4 regions of the Paenibacillus sp. JNUCC 34 genome follow, and region 1 is predicted to be linked to each of the others. Evidence: predicted binding sites of a transcription regulator. Region 1 holds the regulator's gene; each other region holds the start of a gene.
The links. Region 1 encodes Rex, which represses fermentation and respiration genes when NADH is low (regulators of the CRP and FNR family bind a similar motif). Its sites were predicted from a motif close to TTGTGAAATATTTCACAA; they were not measured.
Positions count from the first base shown of each region.

Region 1 (5,217 bases):
TCGCTTGGGCTACTGACAGCATAGCCTTCTCCCACCATTGGTCCAGCTGCTCGGACGAGTGATCTTCCACCTCAAGCTTCAATGTGCGTTTACCGACAACCGACTTGCCTTCCTTGTTTATATGTTCGACTAGACCCCGTAAATTCGTTTCGGGTGCTAAATCAAGCTTAAAAGTGACTGTATCCTGTGTAATATCTATTTGAGAGTTTTTCACTCCATCATACTGTGATACCACATTGGCCAGTGGATTCTGAAGAGCCATTTGTCGATACAGAAACCAACCGCCAAAAAGCACCGATGCCGATATTACGACCGTCAGAACGATAGGAACAATGCGTAATTTCAATGAAGTTTCCTCCTTGTTATATGATGTGTATAATTCGTATATCATATTTGATATAACAATTATGCGTATAGTAACACTACTTTCAACCTGCCTGTGGAATACAAATAAGAGTATATCACATCTTATATACCTTTTTCATTTAAGTCTGTGAAAATATTTAAAACTATTTTATCCAAATTTTACGTAAACGCTTACATAAAATCTTGTTATTTAACACTCCGCCTTTTGATGGAGTGTTAAATTTTGCTATTGATTTGGTAGAATAATGTCTTCACCGATCTGATTTCCATCCTGAAACCGATAAAACCTATATTTCGTCTCATTGTTCAGCTGGTATAACAGTTGCCATGCGTATTCTCCTTCATACATACCTAGAACAAGCCTTTCAATTACCGAACCAGGCAGGTCATTCTTAATCTGATTACGCATTTGAGCTTCCGACATTCCACCGCTCAGAGGTTCGCTGTGTACAGCTTTGGCTCCATCCAGTGGTTTTTTCTCTTCCGTAAACTTCACCCATACGACGATATCCTGGTTTTCCGTATCCTTACCGGTAACAACCCAGTAAATGCTCTCTTTATCCCATACCGATTTATAAGTTTTGTCTTTCTTCATCAAACCGCCATATTGCTGAGCCGCCTTGATAGCCGCGTTCTCTTCCGACCATTTACCAGACATTACATTTGAATAATAAATCTGAATAGACAGCAATATGAGCAGAAAACCGGAAATGCCAAGAAGTATCCACTTCGTTTTTTTCTTCAATCTGCGTTCCTCGCTCCCTTGTTATTCCCTAGAGGGTCAACAGCCGCTCGAACGCACTTTGGGCTTCACGGCGAATCTTTTCTTCATCCAATGTAAGGCAAACTCCGTTTTTGACGACCTGTTTACCATCTACCCAGACATGCTCCACGTCCTTGGCACTAGCTGAATAAACCGCATGCGAGATAAAGTCCGTATGAGGCAGAAAATGTGCCTGATCGGTATTTAACGCGATAAAGTCCGCTTTCATGCCGGGAGCCAACGTCCCAACACCGTCTAAGAATAATGATTTCGCTCCGTATTCTGTTCCCATACGCAGTGCTTCCACAGCAGGAACTGCTGTCGGATCACCACTAACACCCTTATGAATAAGAGCAGCCAGTCTCATTTCCTCAAACATATCCAAATTGTTGTTGCTCGCAGGACCATCCGTTCCCAGTGATACGGTAATTCCCGCTTTAAGCAGCTCCGGTACCCGGGCGACACCGCTTGCCAGCTTCAGGTTGCTTCCCGGATTGTGGGATATCGCTACCTTATGAGCCGCCAAAATCTCAATCTCTTCATCCGTTAAATGAACTGCATGCGCAACAAGCGCCGGACGTGAGAAGACGCCGAGCTTTTGAAGATGGGCTACTGGCCGTACCCCATAATCCCGAACATTCTGCTCGACTTCAGTAACTGTTTCCGACATATGGGTGTGAATCGGCAAGTCCAGATCGTGAGCAATCTGCACAAATTTTTCGATGTAATCCGGAGGACATGTGTAAGGCGCATGCGGCGAAATCATCGTCGTGATACGTCCATCAGCTTTACCGTGCCAGTCCTTAGCAAATGCTGTAGCCTCCCCCAGCTTGTGATTCTGAACATCTGGAGGACACAAACCGATTACACCGCGAGTAAGTACACCACGCATACCGGATTGCTCAGTTACGACTGCTACCTGATCCATATGATCATACATATCAAGGAAGGTCGTTGTACCGCCTTTCAGCATTTCGATCACAGACAGCGAGGTACCCCAATATACATCATCAGCCGTAAACTTCGCTTCCATCGGCCACATTTTCTCCTGAAGCCATACCTGAAGAGCCAGATCATCCCCGTATCCACGAAGAAGCGACATCGCCGTATGACCATGCGTATTCATTAGACCAGGCATGAAAAACAGATATGTGCCGTCGATAATCTCCGTATCTTCCTCAACCTTCGGCTGTTCTTCACCGATATAGGTAATGAGATCGTCTTCGATGACCATATATCCGCGCAGAACCGGCTTTTCATTCTGAAGTACAGCAAAGGTACCGTTTTTAATCATCCATTTACGCTTCGTCATGATCGCCATCTTCCTTTCCGTTATCTAAATAATAAGCCAGACTCTGCAAATCCGTCGTGAAATCAGCTGTATGAATCCGGATGTGCGGAGGAGCTTTCAAGATCGTTGGCGCAAAATTCAGAATCGCTTCAATACCGGATGAGATCAGTTTATCCGCTACATCTTGTGCTTCGACATCAGGAACGGTAATAATCCCGATCCGGATTCCGAACTCCTTAATAGTTGCCGTCAATTCTTCCATCGACTGAACGACTAAATTGTTGATTTTAGTGCCGACTTTTGGAGTATAAGCATCGAATATAGCTACAATCTTCATATTGTCTTTCAAAAAAGCGTTGTAGTTGGACAGAGCGTGTCCAAGATTACCAGCACCCACCAACACTACATTAATCTGCTGGTCCAGCTTAAGAATATGACGGATTTTCTCGATCAAATATGAGACGTCATAACCAATCCCTTTTCTGCCAAAATCGCCAAAATAGGCAAGATCCTTGCGGATTTGCGCCGGGTTTAGGTCGAGCTTCTGTCCAAGCTCCTGTGAGGACACCGTTGCAACCTCACGAAGATGAAGTTCGTTCAGGTAGCGCAAATATACGGGCAGTCTGCGAACCACGGCCTCCGAAATTTTATCCGATTTCATGCATGCTCCCCCTAATCATAAACTCAAAGTAATTATTTTCAATTCTTATTGTATTGCCTCGTCCCCATGAAGCCATTCCGCAATGCGGGGAACCATCTGCTCAGTCCGCATATGTTCCATTTTCGGGCCAGGCAGTGAATATAAAAAGTATTTTCCATAATAAGATTCAATCACACGGGTATCATAAACAATTACAATACCTTTGTCTTGAGCTGTTCGCACAAGACGCCCGAAACCCTGCTTAAAGCGAATAACCGCCTGAGGTACGGATAGTTTCATGAACGGATTTTTCTTTTGCTGCTGCAGTAGCTCGCTCTTCGCTTCAACAAGGGGATGGTTCGGCGGTTGAAACGGTAGCCTTACGATAGCCAGGCATGTCAACGCCTCACCCGGAATATCGACCCCTTCCCAGAATGAGCTTGTCCCAAGCAGCACCGATGCGCCGCTGTCCTGAAACCTTCGGATCAGCTTGGTTCGGCTTGATCCATCCATCCCTTGTCCGAGTACGGATATATCACTGGATGACAGAACTTCCTTAAGCGGATCATACACCTGGCGCAGCATACGGTACGAGGTAAACAATACCAGCATCCGTCCATGAGTCGCCTTAGCGGCATCTGCAAGTGATTGAACGAGTGTACTCACAAAGTTCTGATCCCCCACGGACCCCTTAACACTTGGGAAATCCCTTGGAATTAATAACAGTGCCTGCTCACGGTAATTAAACGGTGACGGAAGCTGCACGGTATTCAGCTGTCCCTGATCTGAAGCATCCTGCAGCCCAAGATTATCGATCATATACTGAAACGATTTATCTACAGATAGAGTTGCAGAAGTGAGGATGATACTACTTTTTTTATCGAAGAACAGCTCTTTCAACTGCGCGCTCACATCAACTGGCACGGCAAACATCTGCAGCGATTTACTACGGAAATTACCGTTCGCCTCCATCCAATAGACCACGCCTTCATCGTTCAGAGTCATGAAAAATTTCAGATTCTCCCGGTGCGCAGCCAAGTCCTTAAAGAGGCCATTAATATCGGTAATCAAACTGTCTGCACCATAATCATTCAGTTCTTCCCGAACCTCAGATGTTAGCATGTCTCCTTTGCGAACGACGTCTCCCAAGGTGACGTGAATCTGATTCTCTAACTCCGTCAAGCTTTCCCAGTCTTTTGGCTTCTTGGTTGGTGACAGTCGGAGTGTAAATTGTCCTGCATCCCCCGCAGAAGCATCTCCGCGTTCAGGAAGAAGTCCGAACAGAAGGTCGTTAAGCCGGTCCCAGCTCTCCTTGACAGTAATTAGATCAGGGTATAGCCGATCAATGACGCCCGTCCATTCCCCCGCCTTTTCGTGCGCCGACGTTTGAAGCAGTTGACGGAGTGCTGGCAACTGTCCATTGCGGCTATCCTTATAGAGACGTGTAAGGGTGTGTACCACCGTAAAATATTTCATATGGAGCCCGAGATGTTTACCCGCCACATCTTCCAAGTGATGAGCCTCGTCAATGACCAACCGCTCATACGACGGCAGTAGCTGATGATTTGCTTTTACATCGGTAAACAATTTGGAATGGTTCGTAATAACCACATCCGCAATACCCGCTTCATGCTTCGCACGGTGGTAGAAACACTTTCGGAACCATGGGCAAGCCCGTCCCAAACAAGAATCAGAATCGCTAGATACACTTTCCCAGAAGTCCCCACCACGACCACCAAGGTTCAGTTCCTCATCATCTCCGGTTTCAGTCTGGGTCAGCCATATGATCATTTGGGCTGCAATGATAATATCCTCTTTAGGTGTGTTGAAATCTCTTCTATTTATTTTATGTTCAAATTTTCTCAAACACAAATAATGCTGTCTCCCTTTGAAGACGGCGGCTTTAAATGGAAACGGGACTACCTTGGTGAGTAGCGGGATATCCCGTTCACGAAGCTGTTCCTGAAGGTTGATTGTATGCGTGCTAACCATTACCTTCTGCTCCTGTTTTACACTTTGGTATATGGAAGGAAGCAAATATCCAAGTGATTTCCCCGTACCGGTTCCAGCCTCAATCAGGAGATGCTTATCATCATCTAGTGCCTTCATGACTTCCTCAAACATAATGTCCTGAGCGTCCCGACTTTCATATTGAGG
Region 1 covers NZ_CM177770.1:3,719,002-3,724,218, forward strand. The annotation lists gene AC2TF5_RS17355 (hypothetical protein) at 1-346, opposite strand, end outside; gene AC2TF5_RS17360 (cell wall elongation regulator TseB-like domain-containing protein) at 593-1,111, opposite strand; gene AC2TF5_RS17365 (amidohydrolase) at 1,140-2,441, opposite strand; gene AC2TF5_RS17370 (redox-sensing transcriptional repressor Rex) at 2,428-3,081, opposite strand; gene dinG (ATP-dependent DNA helicase DinG) at 3,127-5,217, opposite strand, start outside.

Region 2 (5,217 bases), 170 kb from region 1:
GTGCGGTTATCCAATATTACCGAGAAACAGGTAAATATTTGGAAAGAACCTCCGAATGGGTGGAACGTGTAGGTCTGGACAACATCAAGAAAACCATTCTTGAAGACCATGAAGAGCGCAAGGCTTTGGTGGAAAGAATCGAGGTCGCGCTACGGCAGGTCGAGGAACCATGGAAGAAAGTGCTGAATGATAAACAAGTGCTTGCAGCCATGTTTCAGGATACTAATCTCGCAGGGGCGGATAAATAGAGTAAAGGAGACCAAAACATGACGATGATAGGCGAGTATATTGATGTTGGAAAAAAGGATGAGTTTATGATGCGTATTGGAAAAGTTGTGGTAATCAGGAATGAAGAGATTGCCGTTTTCCACACATCGGATGGTCGTTTGTTTGCTCTGGAGAATAAAAGCCCACATCCGAAAGGTGGCCCATTGGCTGAAGGGATTGTATCTGGTCAGTATCTATATGATCCGCTTTACGACTGGAGAATTGACTTGGAAAGCGGTGAGGTGCAAGCGCCCGATAGTGGTCAGGTCCGGACTTACCCAGTCCGGTTAGAGGGAGATGTGGTACAAATCGCCGTATAGGGGAAATCAGCTGATCAGCTGTATAATACCAAGTACAGAGAAAACCATAACAGGAGGTACCCCTATGTTCACACAGGGAGTGGAAAGCATCATTGAGGCGGCCGTCAAAAAGAAAGAACATATGAACGCCAGTATGATCCGATACTTCGTTTCGGCTTTGCTGGCCGGCGCTTATGTTGGAATTGGAATCATTCTTATCTTTAAGCTGGGGGCGCCGTTTGCAGCTGCAGGCTCACCGTTTCAGACTTTGGTGATGGGAGCTTCTTTCGGAATTGCACTGACACTGGTCGTTTTTGCCGGAGCAGAACTGTTTACCGGTAACAATATGTTTTTTACGATGAGCACTCTTGCTGGACGAACATCCGTGGGAGACACATTGAAAAACTGGGTGATCGTATTTCTCGGCAATCTGGGCGGAGCTGTACTGCTCAGTCTGCTGATATGGGGTACAGGCATATTTAAGGCTATTCCATCAGATCATGTAATCTTTACGGCGGCAGCCAACAAAATGAATGCGCCTTTTATGGAATTATTCTTCCGTGGTATATTGTGTAACTGGCTTGTTTGTCTTGCCTTGTGGATGGGAACCCGTGCAAAAGAAGAAACAGCCAAACTCATTCTCATCTGGTGGTGTCTGTTTGCTTTCATAGCTACGGGTTATGAGCACAGTGTAGCGAATATGACGCTTTTGTCTCTCGCAACGATGTTGCCAGGACATCCGGAAACTGTATCGATTGCCGGCTGGTTAAACAACATGATCCCGGTTACACTGGGTAACATTATTGGTGGTGGGTTGTTCGTAGGTATGGCTTACTGGTTTATCTCCCCGGTTAAAGATAAAAAGACAAAAACGTACGTGAACGAACAGGATCTTTCCCATAAATAAGCTCTGCTGCAATATACTCAAAAACAATAAAGACGCCCGATTACCATCGAGCGTCTTTATAAGTTTCTAATGTGTTTTGCGGTAGTGAGATCATATACGACAGATCTCAAGTGGGCACAGCTCACAGTGACAGATTTCCTGCAGGGCTCCCAAGTTTTTGATCACAATCATTCCACTTATATATTCAACAATTCCTTTTTTGCGAAGATCACTCAGCATACGGTTTACACTCTCACGAGTAGCACCAATCATATTGGATAAATCGGTGTGGGTAATTTTTTTATTGATCAGAGTCGAGTTGTCCGGCTGAACTTCCCCATAGGTGTTGCCAAGACGGATCAATGTCGAACTGAGCGCGCCGGGCTTACCGTACATCATCAGATCTCTGAATTTCGTTTGTGTGATCCGGTGATGAATCCCCATCCATTTCATGAAATCGATGGCGAAATCGCAATGCTGGCAGATGAGTATTTCGAGATCCTTATGCTCAATAACGCCGACTTCACTTTCTTCCAACACTTCAGCCGAGAAGCTGTGTTTAGTGCTGAAGAACGGATCGGCCTGACCAACCATATCACCGGCTTGATACATATATAGGATAAGTTCTTTGCCTTCATCGGTCGATTTGGTTAATTTAATACGTCCACGTTTGATATAGTAAAGTTTGTCGGAAAAATCGCCTTCCCAGAACAAATGGGATCCTTCCGGTATCACACGATCCTTCATACTTACGAGCAGACGGTTGAGGTTTTGCTCCGAAAAACAGCTGGTATTCCCTTGGGTTTCCATGACAGTCTCCATTGTTCTCATGTCGCTATCCCCTAACTCCCTAATATTTTCTGTTAAATTTAAATTAATTATAACGTGAATACATTCACTTGTGGGGCAGAAAGCAAAGGTAAAAGTGGCGAATTTTCAAACGTTGTGATTATTTTCACTTGAAACATAGATAATGTAGTGTAAGACAACATAGACAATTTTGAAGAGATGGAAATGAAAGCGTTTCAATCGAGTTTCTGAAAAAAGTTTTAAGTATGTGAAAAAATTCACTATCTTTTTGGGGAAGCCTGTGATATGATCGATGTGTAGAGAGATAATAAACATTTTTTTACAGGAGGATGAGGGAAATGGCCATTAAGAATGAAGCCGCTCAGGTGAAACAGCAAACAGCAGGTGAGTATATTCAAGGCTTAATTGACAAGGCAAACAAGGCTAGAGAACAGTTTGTTGACATTAATCAGGAACAAATCGACAAGATCGTTAATGCTATGGCGCTGGCAGGGATGGATAAGCATATGCATCTGGCTAAACTGGCTGTGCAGGAAACGGGCCGTGGAGTATACGAAGATAAAATCATCAAGAACATGTTTGCCACCGAATATATTCATAACAGTATTAAATACAATAAGACGGTTGGCGTTATTGAAGATAACTCTTATGACAACTTCCAAAAGATTGCTGAGCCTGTAGGTATCATTATGGGGATTACCCCAGTAACGAATCCGACATCAACGACAATATTTAAAGCACTTATTGCCATCAAGACGAAAAACCCGATCATCTTTGGTTTCCATCCATCCGCACAAGCCTGCAGCCGTGAAGCAGCGAAGATCTTGTTGGATGCTGCAGTAAAACTTGGTGCTCCGGAGGGCTGTATTCAATGGATCGACGAACCGTCTATGGAAAAGACCAATGTCCTGATGAACCATCCTGACGTAGCTTGCATTTTGGCCACAGGCGGATCGGCCATGGTAAAAGCGGCGTACAGCTGCGGGAAACCGGCACTCGGTGTAGGACCCGGGAACGTACCTTGCTTTATTGAAAAAACGGCCAATCTTGATCAAGCGGTCAATGACCTCATCCTCTCGAAAACGTTTGACAACGGCATGATCTGTGCATCGGAACAGGCTGTTATTATAGAAGAAACTATTTTTGAACAAGTGAAGAAAAAAATGATCGCGAGCGGCTGCTACTTCGTGAACAAAGAAGAAGCGGCGAAGCTGACCGCAGGTGCAATAGTGGCAGAGAAGTGCGCGGTAAACCCTGCAATCGTCGGACAGCCTGCAGTGAAGATCGCTGAAGCATGCGGGATCGAAGTTCCGAAAGGAACAAAAATCCTGGTAGCTGAGATTGAAGGCGTGGGACCGAAGTTCCCGTTGTCAGCTGAAAAGCTCAGCCCGGTTCTGGCCTGCTATAAAGTGAAGACAGCAGATCAGGGAATTGACCGCGCTGCTGAAATCGTTGCTTTTGGTGGTATGGGTCACTCGTCAGTTATTCACTCGAATAACGAAGAAATCATCAATAAGTTCTCGGACCGCATGCAAACTTGCCGGATACTCGTGAACCAGCCTTCGTCGCAGGGTGGTATTGGTGACATTTACAATACAAACTTGCCGTCGTTGACCTTGGGCTGCGGATCGTATGGTCGTAACTCTACTTCTTCGAACGTGACCGCCGTCAATCTCATCAACGTGAAAAGGGTGAACCGTCGTACCGTGAATATGCAGTGGTTCAAAGTGCCGAACAAAATTTATTTTGAAAAAGGATCAACCCAGTACCTTGCCAAAATGCCGGACATCACACGTGTTGCTATAATTACTGACCCTATGATGGTGAAGCTTGGCTATGTAGAAAGAGTTGAGCATTATCTTCGTCAGCGTCAGGTTCCGGTTGCCATCGAAGTATTCTCTGAAGTAGAACCGGATCCATCAACAACTACAGTTCAGCGCGGTGCTGAAATGATGAAGAGATTCCAGCCGGACTGCATTATTGCTCTTGGTGGTGGATCTCCGATGGACGCAGCAAAAGGGATGTGGCTGTTCTATGAATATCCGGACACGGATTTCAACAATCTGAAGCAAAAATTCATGGATATTCGCAAACGGATTTACAAATTCCCAAGACTTGGTCAAAAAGCGAAGTTCGTAGCAATCCCAACAACATCGGGTACGGGTTCGGAAGTAACTTCATTTACGGTTATCACCGATAAAGAGCATGGGAATACGAAGTATCCTCTGGCAGACTATGAGCTGACTCCAGATGTGGCAATTATCGATCCAGAGTATGTGTACAGCCTGCCTAAAACAGCAGTTGCCGATACGGGTATGGACGTTCTGACACACGCAATTGAGGCTTATGTATCCGTAATGGCCAATGACTATACAGATGGTATTGCAATCAAAGCGATTCAGCTTGTATTCCAGTACCTTGAGAAGTCGGCACTGACTGGCGACAAACTGGCTCGTGAAAAAATGCATAACGCATCGACACTTGCTGGTATGGCTTTTGCCAACGCGTTCCTGGGCATTAACCACAGCCTTGCTCATAAATGGGGCGGTCAATACCATACTGCACACGGACGGACCAATGCGATTCTGTTGCCTCACGTCATCCGTTACAATGCCATGAAACCGACGAAGTTTGCTGCATGGCCTAAATATACCCACTTCGTAGCAGATGAAAAGTATGCAGAGATTGCCCGCATTCTTGGGTTGCCGGCTCGCACAACTGAAGAAGGTGTAAACAGTTTGATCAAAGCGATTCGCGACCTGAACAAAAAACTTGGCATCGAGGAATCGTTCCAGCAGATCGGCTTTGATCCGGCAGACTTTGAAAGCCGGGTGGAGTACTTGGCGGACCGTGCATTTGAAGACCAATGTACAACGGCGAATCCAAAGCTGCCGCTCGTAACTGAGCTCGCAGATGTGTATCGCAACGCGTTCTACGGACGTTTTGACAGCTAAT
Region 2 covers NZ_CM177770.1:3,885,298-3,890,514, reverse strand. The annotation lists gene nirB (nitrite reductase large subunit NirB) at 1-248, shown strand, start outside; gene nirD (nitrite reductase small subunit NirD) at 267-587, shown strand; gene AC2TF5_RS18275 (formate/nitrite transporter family protein) at 652-1,473, shown strand; gene AC2TF5_RS18270 (Crp/Fnr family transcriptional regulator) at 1,564-2,283, opposite strand; gene adhE (bifunctional acetaldehyde-CoA/alcohol dehydrogenase) at 2,601-5,216, shown strand.
Region 2: the regulator Rex is predicted to act here: its motif matches at 2,508-2,525, upstream of adhE (bifunctional acetaldehyde-CoA/alcohol dehydrogenase).

Region 3 (5,217 bases), 1.2 Mb from region 1:
CCCTTCAACCCACTCCCGGTTGGAGCTTGAAGCCAGGCCTATTTTGAGCCCCATCTCCTTCGCTGCTGACAAGTAGTCCTTCACACCTTCTCTGATTTCCAGCAGATCCACCTTGGATCTGTGCTTTTCCTTCGCTAAATTTATAATCGTTTCGATGCTTTCCAGACCCAACTTCTCTTCAATGAATTCATGAATTGCTCTATCATGCGTACCTACACATTTCGCAAATACCTCCATCGGAAAATCCAAGTCATAGTCTCGAAGCACATCTTTAAACGCATTGTACCACACGGTTTCCGTATCGATGATCAATCCATCAAAGTCAAAGACGATTGCTTTTATCATGTATGTATCCTCCTTGATAGCTGTTATATCAATATCATAGCATTCTTTTATTGAATTCCAATGCTTCCTGAATGACTTTTGACTTGTAATGAATTCTCTCCAGCACTTGGATCATGGTATAAAGAAAAAGAAGTGCTAGCCGCCATTTAAGAAATAGCTTCTAGCACTTCATATGAATCTTTTTATAAGTACATCTACTTTGCGACTTCCTGACCAGCAATCCGGCCGAAAGTAATAATATCAGAAATGGCATTTCCGCCCAGACGGTTTGCACCATGAACAACGCCTGTCACTTCTCCAGCAGCGTACAGTCCCGGAATAACCGTGCCTTCTGTCGACAGAACACGTGCTTTCGTATCAATGACCAATCCACCCATTGTATGATGGACCGACGGAACCGCTTTTTGAATATAATACGGGCCTTTTTCCAGCGATACCAAACCGCCACGATGGTTGAAATCAAGATCCTTGCCTGTCTTCGCATACTCGTTGACTTTGCTTATAGTCTCTTTCAATGTTTCTACATCTACCTTGAAGAAATTAGCCGCATCTTCAATCGTGTCAGCCTTATAGAGCATTCCCTCTTTAACTAATTGATCATACTCATCTTGGTGCACTTCGATCGTCTTGCCGATATCGGCGATTTCCTGATTCCAGAATTGGTAAGCGTAACGCCCTTCTTGTGCTAGAATAGCCTTAGATATGACATCGCGTCGTTCCAATTCCTCTACAAACCGTGTTCCCCCTTGGTTAATCAGTATCGCACCATCAAACCGAGAATCGGCCACAAGTGAGATTACACCTGTAACAGGGTCACAGATCGGATAGGTTTGAATATTCTCCATATTCGTAATATCTGCGTTAATGGCTTGAGCCATAACAATCCCGTCACCCGTCGTCCCTGGCGTGTCCGTAGACATATAGCTCTCATCCAACTCAGGATTATATTTCTTACGCATCTCAACATTAGAGCCAAATCCACCGGTCGCTATGATAACGCCTTTGTTCGCATTGAAGGTCACCTTTTGACCATTTGTACTCGCTTCAACGCCAACTACTTTACCGCTCTCATCCGTTAGTAGTTTCTCAGCTTTCATGTTCGTCTTGATCTTAACTCCAAGTTCTTCGGCCTTGGTCTTGAACTTCGTAATCAATTCCGCTCCTGTATGGCCGACAGGAATAAGTGCACGCTTGCGGGAATGTCCCCCGAACTGGAAGAGGTGATCGGATAAAAACTCCACTTTTACCTCGTCACGTAACCATTCGGCTGAACCCAGTGCTTGCTCGGACAAAATCTTCACGATTTCCGGCTGACCTAGATTGTCGCCACCCTTCATCGTATCCTCATAATATAATTCTGGGCTATCATCGGTAATGCCAAGTTCATGCTGAACCCAGTTGTCAGGAGCATTCATCTCCCCACCGGAGATCAATGTGTTACCGCCAACGGTCGGCATCTTCTCCAGAATAACTACGCTTTTTCCGGCTTCTGCTGCTTCAAACGCTGCACTAAAGCCGGCACCACCCGCGCCGATCACGACGACATCGTATGTTTGCTCCGACTCTTCGGTCTGTTTCGCATCAGCTGTTCCACTGCCTGCCACCAGCGCAATTCCCGATTTAGCAATCGCATCCTGAATTGCATCCAAATACCCCTTGCTCGTCTCACTAGATCCGCTAATAACATCTACATCTGCACTATTTGCCTGCATGACATTTTCCTTCAAGTTGGTATATACAGGCTCCGATAGAACTTCATTTTCCTTCTGCTCCAGAACCTTCACATCCATAATTTTCTCACCCGAAAAGGTTACCTCAACTTTAATGTCACCGTGCTTACCGCTACCTACCCCAATGGCCGTCGTCGTACCATTCGATGCTTCCTTTGCGTTGTCTTTCGAGCCGCAAGCGGCCATCGTAAATACAAGTGCCAGCACCATAATAATGGACAATACTCTACCTGTGTGTTTTCTCATAGTTCCTCCCCTGATACTGATTGTACTAGTATTTTTGACATTGTGAAAAAATGTACAATGTGTATTATAGGCTATGCATCTCCAAAAGTATTTGCACATTTTGGATTTTATTTATACTTTTTGGACAAGTGATACTTCTCATTTAAAGATAGCATGCAACATGATGTAATAAAGACATGAGCTCAATACAACGAAAAATTACATTATATGCCGGAGGATGCTTTCTCTTACTATTCCTTGCGTTGTTAGGCGCCATATACATAGAGATGGAACGAACGGTCGTCCCACTCAACGAATCACTGACACAGCAAATCGTCAATGCCCGAAGCGAACAAATATCCTATTGGTTTCAGCAGCGGATTGGAGAAGTCGAAATGCTCGCCACCCTTGCTTCTGATCACCACTGGACTCGAGAAGAGCTGTTATGCGAAAGTCGCAAGCTAGAGCAACGACGAGGCCATGACTACGAGTCCATTCGGATTGTTGATCTCAAAGGAAACTCTTGGACGCCAGATAGCAAGTCTTTCTCTATATTAACGCGAGACTATTATAAAGAACTGATTTCGTCGGATGCTCCCTACGTTGTAAGTAACGTTATTGTTTCTAGAGCCAACGAAGCAGAGATTGTCGTTATTCTATACCGTGTTGGACCGCTAGTAAATGAAGATACAGCTTACATCGCAGCCGCCGTTCCTATCGGTAAAATGAAAGAAATCGCCCAAGACATTTTGGTGTATGACGGCAGAGGGTGGCTTATCGTTAATTCGGAATTTCCAGAACTGGAAGATTCCAGAGCTAACATGTCTACCTTTACAGCTTCGATTGCCGGTGTTCCGGGCTGGAAGCTCATATTCCAAGTGCCGAAATCCCAGCTTACCCAAGGTATGACGAAGACCCAGCGGTCGGCTCTTATGGTAGGAACTGTAGTAGGTATCTTCTTTTTGATTCTCGTCCTATTGCTGGGCTCCTCTATAGCGAAGCCGATTCAGGCGCTGCGTCAATTGATGAGACAAGTGGAAGACGGTGACTGGAGCGTGCGTTCTAACGATAAAAGGCGCGATGAGATTGGAGAGTTAGGGCGCAGCTTCAATCAAATGCTCATTAAGCTGTATCAATCCCAGCAAGAGAAGAAGGAAATGGAGCTGCAGATGATTCACGAACAGATTAAGCCCCATTTTCTGTATAATACACTGGATACGATTCAATGGATGGCTGCAAGTCATGACGCAGATGATGTCGTGGACATTGTAGAATCCTTAAGCATGTATTTCCGGCTTGGGCTCAGCAGCGGCAGTCAATTTGTAACACTGGAACAAGAATTTCAACATGTCGAGAGCTACTTAAATATCCAATGTGTTCGGTATGATGATATTCTGGATTACGAATTGAGCTATGACAAGCATTTGGAACAACAACAGATCATTCGGTTCATCCTTCAACCACTCGTTGAAAATGCGATTTATCACGGAATCAAGCCGCTGACAAACCAGAAAAGTAAAATATCAATTCGTGCATATAAACAAGGGGATCAACTGATCGTCACCGCCCAGAATAACGGAGTAGACATTCCTAAATCCAGGCTGGCATCACTTCAGGAGGCGTTGCGGAACGGAAAAAAAGACAGAAACGAAGAGATCGGATTCGGTCTATATAGTGTCAGTCATCGCATCAAACTTGCTTATGGTGAGCTTTACGGTTTGCAGATCAGTAGTGGACAAGGTATAACCTGTATGACGATAAATATACCGCTTGGAGGTGACAAATCATGTGGCAAGTCCTAATCATGGATGACGAGAAAATTATCCGTAATGGCTTACGGAAATTTATCCAAGAGAGTCGGCTGCCTTTTGAACCATCAGGAGAAGCAAGGAATGCTGCTGAGGCGCTGTCTCTAATCGAGCAATCTACACCAGACGTATTACTAGCGGATATTAACATGCCGGGTTTGAATGGCCTTGATCTGGTCCAACTTGTAACGAGTCGTTATCCTGACTTGGTCGTGGTGATCATTAGTGGGTACGATGATTTTAAATATGCGCAAAGAGCCCTGCAATTGCATGCTTATGATTACCTACTGAAGCCGGTACCCAAGAGCGATCTAAACCGAATGCTTGCTAAGTTACACGATCACTTGTGCAGTCTTCATCCTGACAAAGTTACGAAGCTTAAAAAAGAGATGACACAGGAATCGCTCCCGAATTCCTGTGATCTCTCGCCAATTATGGTGAAAATAACAGAATATATCCACTATCATTACAATGATCCGGAACTGGCCGTACCTCATGTAGCGGAGTTATTTCACATTAATTCCAATTACTTGAGTAAACGAATGAAAAAAGAGGTTGGGGTATCTTTTCTGGAGTATTTGACTGAGCTCCGCATCTCGAAAGCGAAGGAATTATTGGATAACTCCATGCAAAATATCAAAATCGGTGATTTGGCGATCAAAGTAGGCTATATGAATCAATATTATTTCAGCCGCCTGTTTAAAAACCGAGTAGGAATGTGTCCGGTAGATTATAAAAATAGTACCCGAATGAATATGCATTGACTATAGAGAGGCAATGCGGAGCAGCATGCCTCTATTTAATCGCAATGTTTCCTGAATGACTTTTGAGATGCAATAGATATTCTCCAGCGCCAATTATTCCATTTATTTCCCCGTCTGTATTATTCGTAGTTGAGAGATTCGCCAAGTTAACCGTTGTATCTCCTTTAGTATTTTCCACTGCTACTTTCAAGCTGGATGGTGCATTTTGATAACCAACTTGAATATCACCCGTTTTTGTTTCAACGTTCATTTCACCTTTTTCATCGATCCCCTTTAGAACGATTTCACCTTTTTCAGAAAAAACATTCCAAACGGAGCTAGTTGTATTGTTAAAATAAAGATCAT
Region 3 covers NZ_CM177770.1:4,886,625-4,891,841, forward strand. The annotation lists gene AC2TF5_RS22875 (HAD family hydrolase) at 1-342, opposite strand, end outside; gene AC2TF5_RS22880 (flavocytochrome c) at 540-2,321, opposite strand; gene AC2TF5_RS22885 (sensor histidine kinase) at 2,498-4,102, shown strand; gene AC2TF5_RS22890 (response regulator transcription factor) at 4,087-4,872, shown strand; gene AC2TF5_RS22895 (DUF4097 family beta strand repeat-containing protein) at 4,904-5,217, opposite strand, start outside.
Region 3: the regulator Rex is predicted to act here: its motif matches at 2,362-2,379, upstream of AC2TF5_RS22880 (flavocytochrome c).

Region 4 (5,217 bases), 1.2 Mb from region 1:
AGCTTCTGGAACGGCGAGGTGTCTCGATCCTGGCTTATACGACTGAGATCGGTGGCATCCGATGCGAGAATTTCGACGCCGATGCCATCGAACGGAATGCAGTTCGTGCGTGTGATCCCGAAGCGGCAGGGCGCATGATCGAGAGGATAGAACGACTAGCCGAAGAGGGCGACAGCTGCGGGGGTATTGTCGAATGCCGAATTAGCGGCATCGCCGCGGGACTGGGGGAACCCGTATTCGACAAGCTGGACGCTGAGTTGGCGAAGGCTATGTTGTCTGTTGGCGCGATTAAGGGCATTGAATTCGGGACGGGCTTTCAAGCGGCCTCTATGCGGGGAAGCGAACACAACGATCAGATGGATGCGGAGGGGTTCCAGACGAACCATGCCGGTGGGATCATCGGTGGTATAAGCACCGGGTCGGACATCGTGTTCCGGGTCGTCGTGAAGCCGACTTCATCCATTTCTATCTCACAACAGACAGTCGATGTAGACGGTAACGAACGGGAGATTGCAACGATCGGCAGACACGATCCGTGCATCTGCCCCCGTATCGTACCCGTGATTGAAGCGATGGCTTGCATGGTAATCGAAGATCATTACAAGCGTCAAGCAGCCTTGCAGGACGAATAGCAGTGAATAATATGGATGAAGCCTGAGCTTTCTGCGGCCGTCCCAATAGCAGCATGTTATAAACAACAAAACGCTTGGGCTATGATGAGCCCAAGCGTTTGTTGTTTGCTGATTGAAAAATAATATCTTATTGTGCTTTTATAAATTCAGCCGATTTGATACCAGCTTGGCGACCGAAAATAATGATCTCCGCAACAGAGTTGCCGCCGATCCGGTTTTGGCCGTGCAAGCCGCCTGTAAGCTCGCCTGCTGCATACAAGCCAGGAATGACTTCGCCATCTTTATTCAACACTTCTGTGTTCGTATTGATTTTCACACCACCCATGGTGTAGTGAATCCCAGGGGCGATTTTAATTGCATAGTATGGTGCGCCGGACAAGTCATTGTCCATCGCTGTTGTTCTGTCGAATTCGGCATCCTTTTTATCCTTCACTGCGCTGTTCCATGTATCCAATGTGGTTTGGAGCTCATCTGCCGGAACACCCATTTCTTTTGCTAAAGCCTCGACAGAATCCCCTTGAATAACAAATCCCATTTTTTCATACTGCTGAATCGCTGTAGCACGGGACTTTACGCCGGAATCAAATACAAGATAAGCTGATTTTTCAGGCAGCTTATTGATTGCAGCAGTGACATTGTCACGAGTGTCCAGCTCGTTTGCGAAACGTTTACCCTCACTGGAAACGAGGATCGCTCCTTCACCGCGAACAACTTCCCCAATAAGATAGGAATTATCTTGCTGCACCGTCGGGTGAACCTGGATTTGATCCATATCGACCGTTACACCGCCGAGTTTTTCAATCATCTTGATGCCGTCACCGGTGCTGCCTTCTTGGTTTGTTGTCACAAGACCTTTCAGATCGGAGCGAACCTCGGCAATCATATCCATATTGGAGCCATAACCGCCGGCTGTTACAACGACAGCATCTGCTGCAATATTTTTCTCATCATTCTGGTCGAAGATGACTTTGACGCCATTTACTTTGCCGTCTTGTTCCGTAATTTCCGTTACATTAGCGTTTACAAAAAGTGGGATTTCTTTTTCTTGTACATTTTTCAGCAAGCCGTTGACAAGATATTGCCCTACCGCTGAGCCATCTTCAGGACGGTGTGTACGCTTTTCGCTCATACCGCCTGTAATCGTGATATTGTTCAACCGAATCCCAATGGAATCCAGCCAATCGATTGCACTTGCAGAATTATCAACGAAGAAACGAAGCAAATCTTTGTCGTTTGTATCATGACCGCCTTTTAAGGTCTCTTCATAAAATGAATCATTGCTGTCATTAATGCCTTGATCTTTTTGGAACTTAGTCTCAGAAGCGTTCATACCCGAAGATGATTTTGTTGTATTCCCGCCGGCCATCGGCATTTTTTCAAAAATAACCGGGTTCATGCCTTTTTCTTTTGCCTCAAGTGCAGCAGACATACCAGCTCCACCTGCACCGACAATGATGATATCATATTTATCTTTGAGTTGATCGATCGGTGTGTAGCCGGCTTGAGACGCTCCCGAAACGGCTTCCGTTTCTTTGGTCTCTTCTTTTTTGTCATTGCTCGGACTCTGACTCTGGTTCTGGCTCTCGTTGCCGTTGCCGCATCCCACGATTGCGAGCATAAGAGAGAGAACGAGAATAAGCGTTGTTGCTACGTTCTTTTTCATGTTTGACCCTCCGCTTTTATATGTCTGTTATCTAGATGAACGTAAAGAACCCAACAAAAAAGAAGGGAGTAACGGAGAAAATGTGAAGTGGAGGAGGTGAGCTTCGCCTTCATGCTCCGAACTTCATATCTTTTACGGTTACCTCCCCTGTCTGAGTCGTTAGTCTTTTAGGTTCACTTCATTTTAATATATCATCAGCTCTATTACCTGTGAATTATTTCACAATTATTGTTGAATTTTGTCGAATTGTCTTCTATGCATTCCAAATACATCATTAATTCTCCTACATATCCCTAATAGAAATAGAATCAGCCGTGGATTGTGACTTTAGTAGAATACCCCATCATATCGAGTGATGAAGAAGATTGGAAACAATTTTAACATGTAATTCTAGTTATTTTTATTTACTGGAAAATATGGTTTGTTAGCTTCGGGGCAAGCCCTGAAATGATCCGACGGGTCACAAACATGTAACTCATTTTACTGTTTGAAGCCCCTTACTTTACTACAATAAGAGTAAGCACGACGGTTCAGGGAAAGGGGCGAAGCGATTGAACGAGAGCCAGAAGTATCAGGTTATCCTCCACGGAATGACAAGTAACAACGTGGCAAAGACGTGCAAGGAATTCGGTATTTCCAGAACTCTGTATTACCGCTGGTATAACGCCTATATGCAGGATGGAATGGCCGGACTTGGCAGCAAGGCCCGCAGACCGGTGATGCCGAATCAGGTGGATAGAAAAACGGAAAAGATTATTTTGGAATATGTGGCACGTTTTCCCCAGGATGGGCCCAAGCGGATCTATTATGAATTGCAGGACGAAGGAGTACGGACAGGGGAATCCGGCATTTATAACGTACTACGCAGACACGGGCTAAACCGGAGAGAGGATCGGGAGCGATACGCCAGGGAGATCAAAGCCAAGAAGAGAACAAGCCGGGGAAAATCAAATTCTGCCGGAAACCAGATGAAGCAGCAAACCCCACTGGACTACAACATGAACAATTCGGATCATGCGAGGCCCGGCTATATTTGTTTTCAGAGCATCCAATACATAGGCAAGTTTCCGAAGGTAGGGAAGTTATATCAGTACATCATTTTGGACTCCTACTCGCGACTAGCGCTGGTGAAGCTGTGCGATCAGAAGTCAACGATGCAGCTTATTGATTTTATGCGCTTTAAGATCATGCCATTGCTGAGAACCTTTCATCTAGAGATCGATAATCTGGTAACCAACAAAAGCCAGGAATTCTCGACAGCCTGGGAGCGGGGAAACCATATGTATACAGAATATCTGCACAAGCACAACATTAACTCCGTTACCTTTGGTGCCGATCATCCCGAGGTATTTCAGCCTTTGCATGAATTCACTACGGTTCTGGGAAAAGAATTTTATAAACCGGTTTGGCACGAGGGAAGAATAGATTCCTTTGACACGCTGGAGCAGCGCTTAAATGAATACATGAATTACTATAACTACATCCGTCCTCTCGAGGAGGGGAGTAACCAAGGTAAGATCCCTTCTGACATTGTGCTTAATTTCAGAGGGGTACAGGGGCCATTGCCACTCTGGTTGTATACAAGGAGATGAGGGATATGATCAGGGACGGTGAAAAAATCGGGATCGTAGGTGCGGGAATCTCCGGCGTGACCCTCGCTTATGAATTGGGCAAGAAAGGTTACCGCCACGTGACGATTATGGAACAAGGGGACCGGGTTGGCGGCAAATGCCACTCGATCGAGTACAAGGGGAAAACCTATGAAATGGGCACCTTGATTGGTCTGCCGTCATACAAAATGACGATGAAGCTAATGGAGGAGTTTGATCTGCAGGATAAGGGCCCTCTGCTGGATCGTGGATTTTTCAACAGGGACGGGTATACAACCTCGCAAATTCCTGTAGAGCAGCTGTCGGACTTTGCCAAAGAGTTCAAACATCTTCCGGAGCTGCTGGGTCGCTATGGATTCATTAAAGCCCCGGGGTTTGCCAATATTCCGCTGGAGCTATGCAAGCCTTTTGCCGCCTGGTGTGATGAGAACGGGTTGTTTGTACTCAAACAGGTGTTTATGCATTATTTCAGCGCATTTGGTTTTGGTAGCATCGATGAGGTCCCGGCGGCTTATGTTATGAAGCTGCTTAATTACGATAACCTCATGTCATTCATTGAAATCACCCATATGATTTCCTGGCCCCAAGGGGTAACGGAGCTTGTCAAGCGCATGGGCGATCAGGCTTCGGATCTGCGGCTTACGTGCGGGGTGAATCGTATTAACAGGGAAGAGCCAGGCAGAGTCAGGGTTGAAACCGATCAAGGAACGCTGTACTTTGACAAAGTAATTTATACAGCCTCACTGCGGGATTTGCCAGACAAGGTGGATATGGCTCACGAAGACCGTAAGCTGCTGGAGAGTATTATTTATGAGCGGTTCCGCGTTTACGCCTACAGGGTTGACAACATGCCGAAGCTGTCAGGTTACATTCCGGGCAATATGGGACCAGGACGCAAGGGCCAAATGATGGCTTGGTATTACAGATGGGCGGATCTGGCAGAGACGGATCTGATCACCGTATATGTGGCGGAAAGCGAAAGCATGAGTGATTCCGAAATGCGGGAGAGCATCGAGGCTACGCTTGCCAGTCTGGGGGGAGAAAATATCCGGCTTTACATGATGAAGTGCTGGAATCACTTTCCCCATGTGGACACGGACGCCCTCCAGAGAGGCTTCTATACACAGCTTGAACATATGCAGGGAAAATACGGCATTTATTTTGCGGGGGAAATCATGAACTTTCCTACGCTTGAGAACTGCATCATCTATGCCAAATCTTTGGTTGAACGGTATTTCTGACCTGCCGCAGCTTGCGTTATTCTGCAATATTTTACTTTCAAGTTTTGTTTACACTATATTGTAATGAATTC
Region 4 covers NZ_CM177770.1:4,897,259-4,902,475, reverse strand. The annotation lists gene aroC (chorismate synthase) at 1-632, shown strand, start outside; gene AC2TF5_RS22935 (flavocytochrome c) at 760-2,295, opposite strand; gene AC2TF5_RS22930 (helix-turn-helix domain-containing protein) at 2,847-3,887, shown strand; gene AC2TF5_RS22925 (FAD-dependent oxidoreductase) at 3,893-5,146, shown strand.
Region 4: the regulator Rex is predicted to act here: its motif matches at 2,503-2,520, upstream of AC2TF5_RS22935 (flavocytochrome c).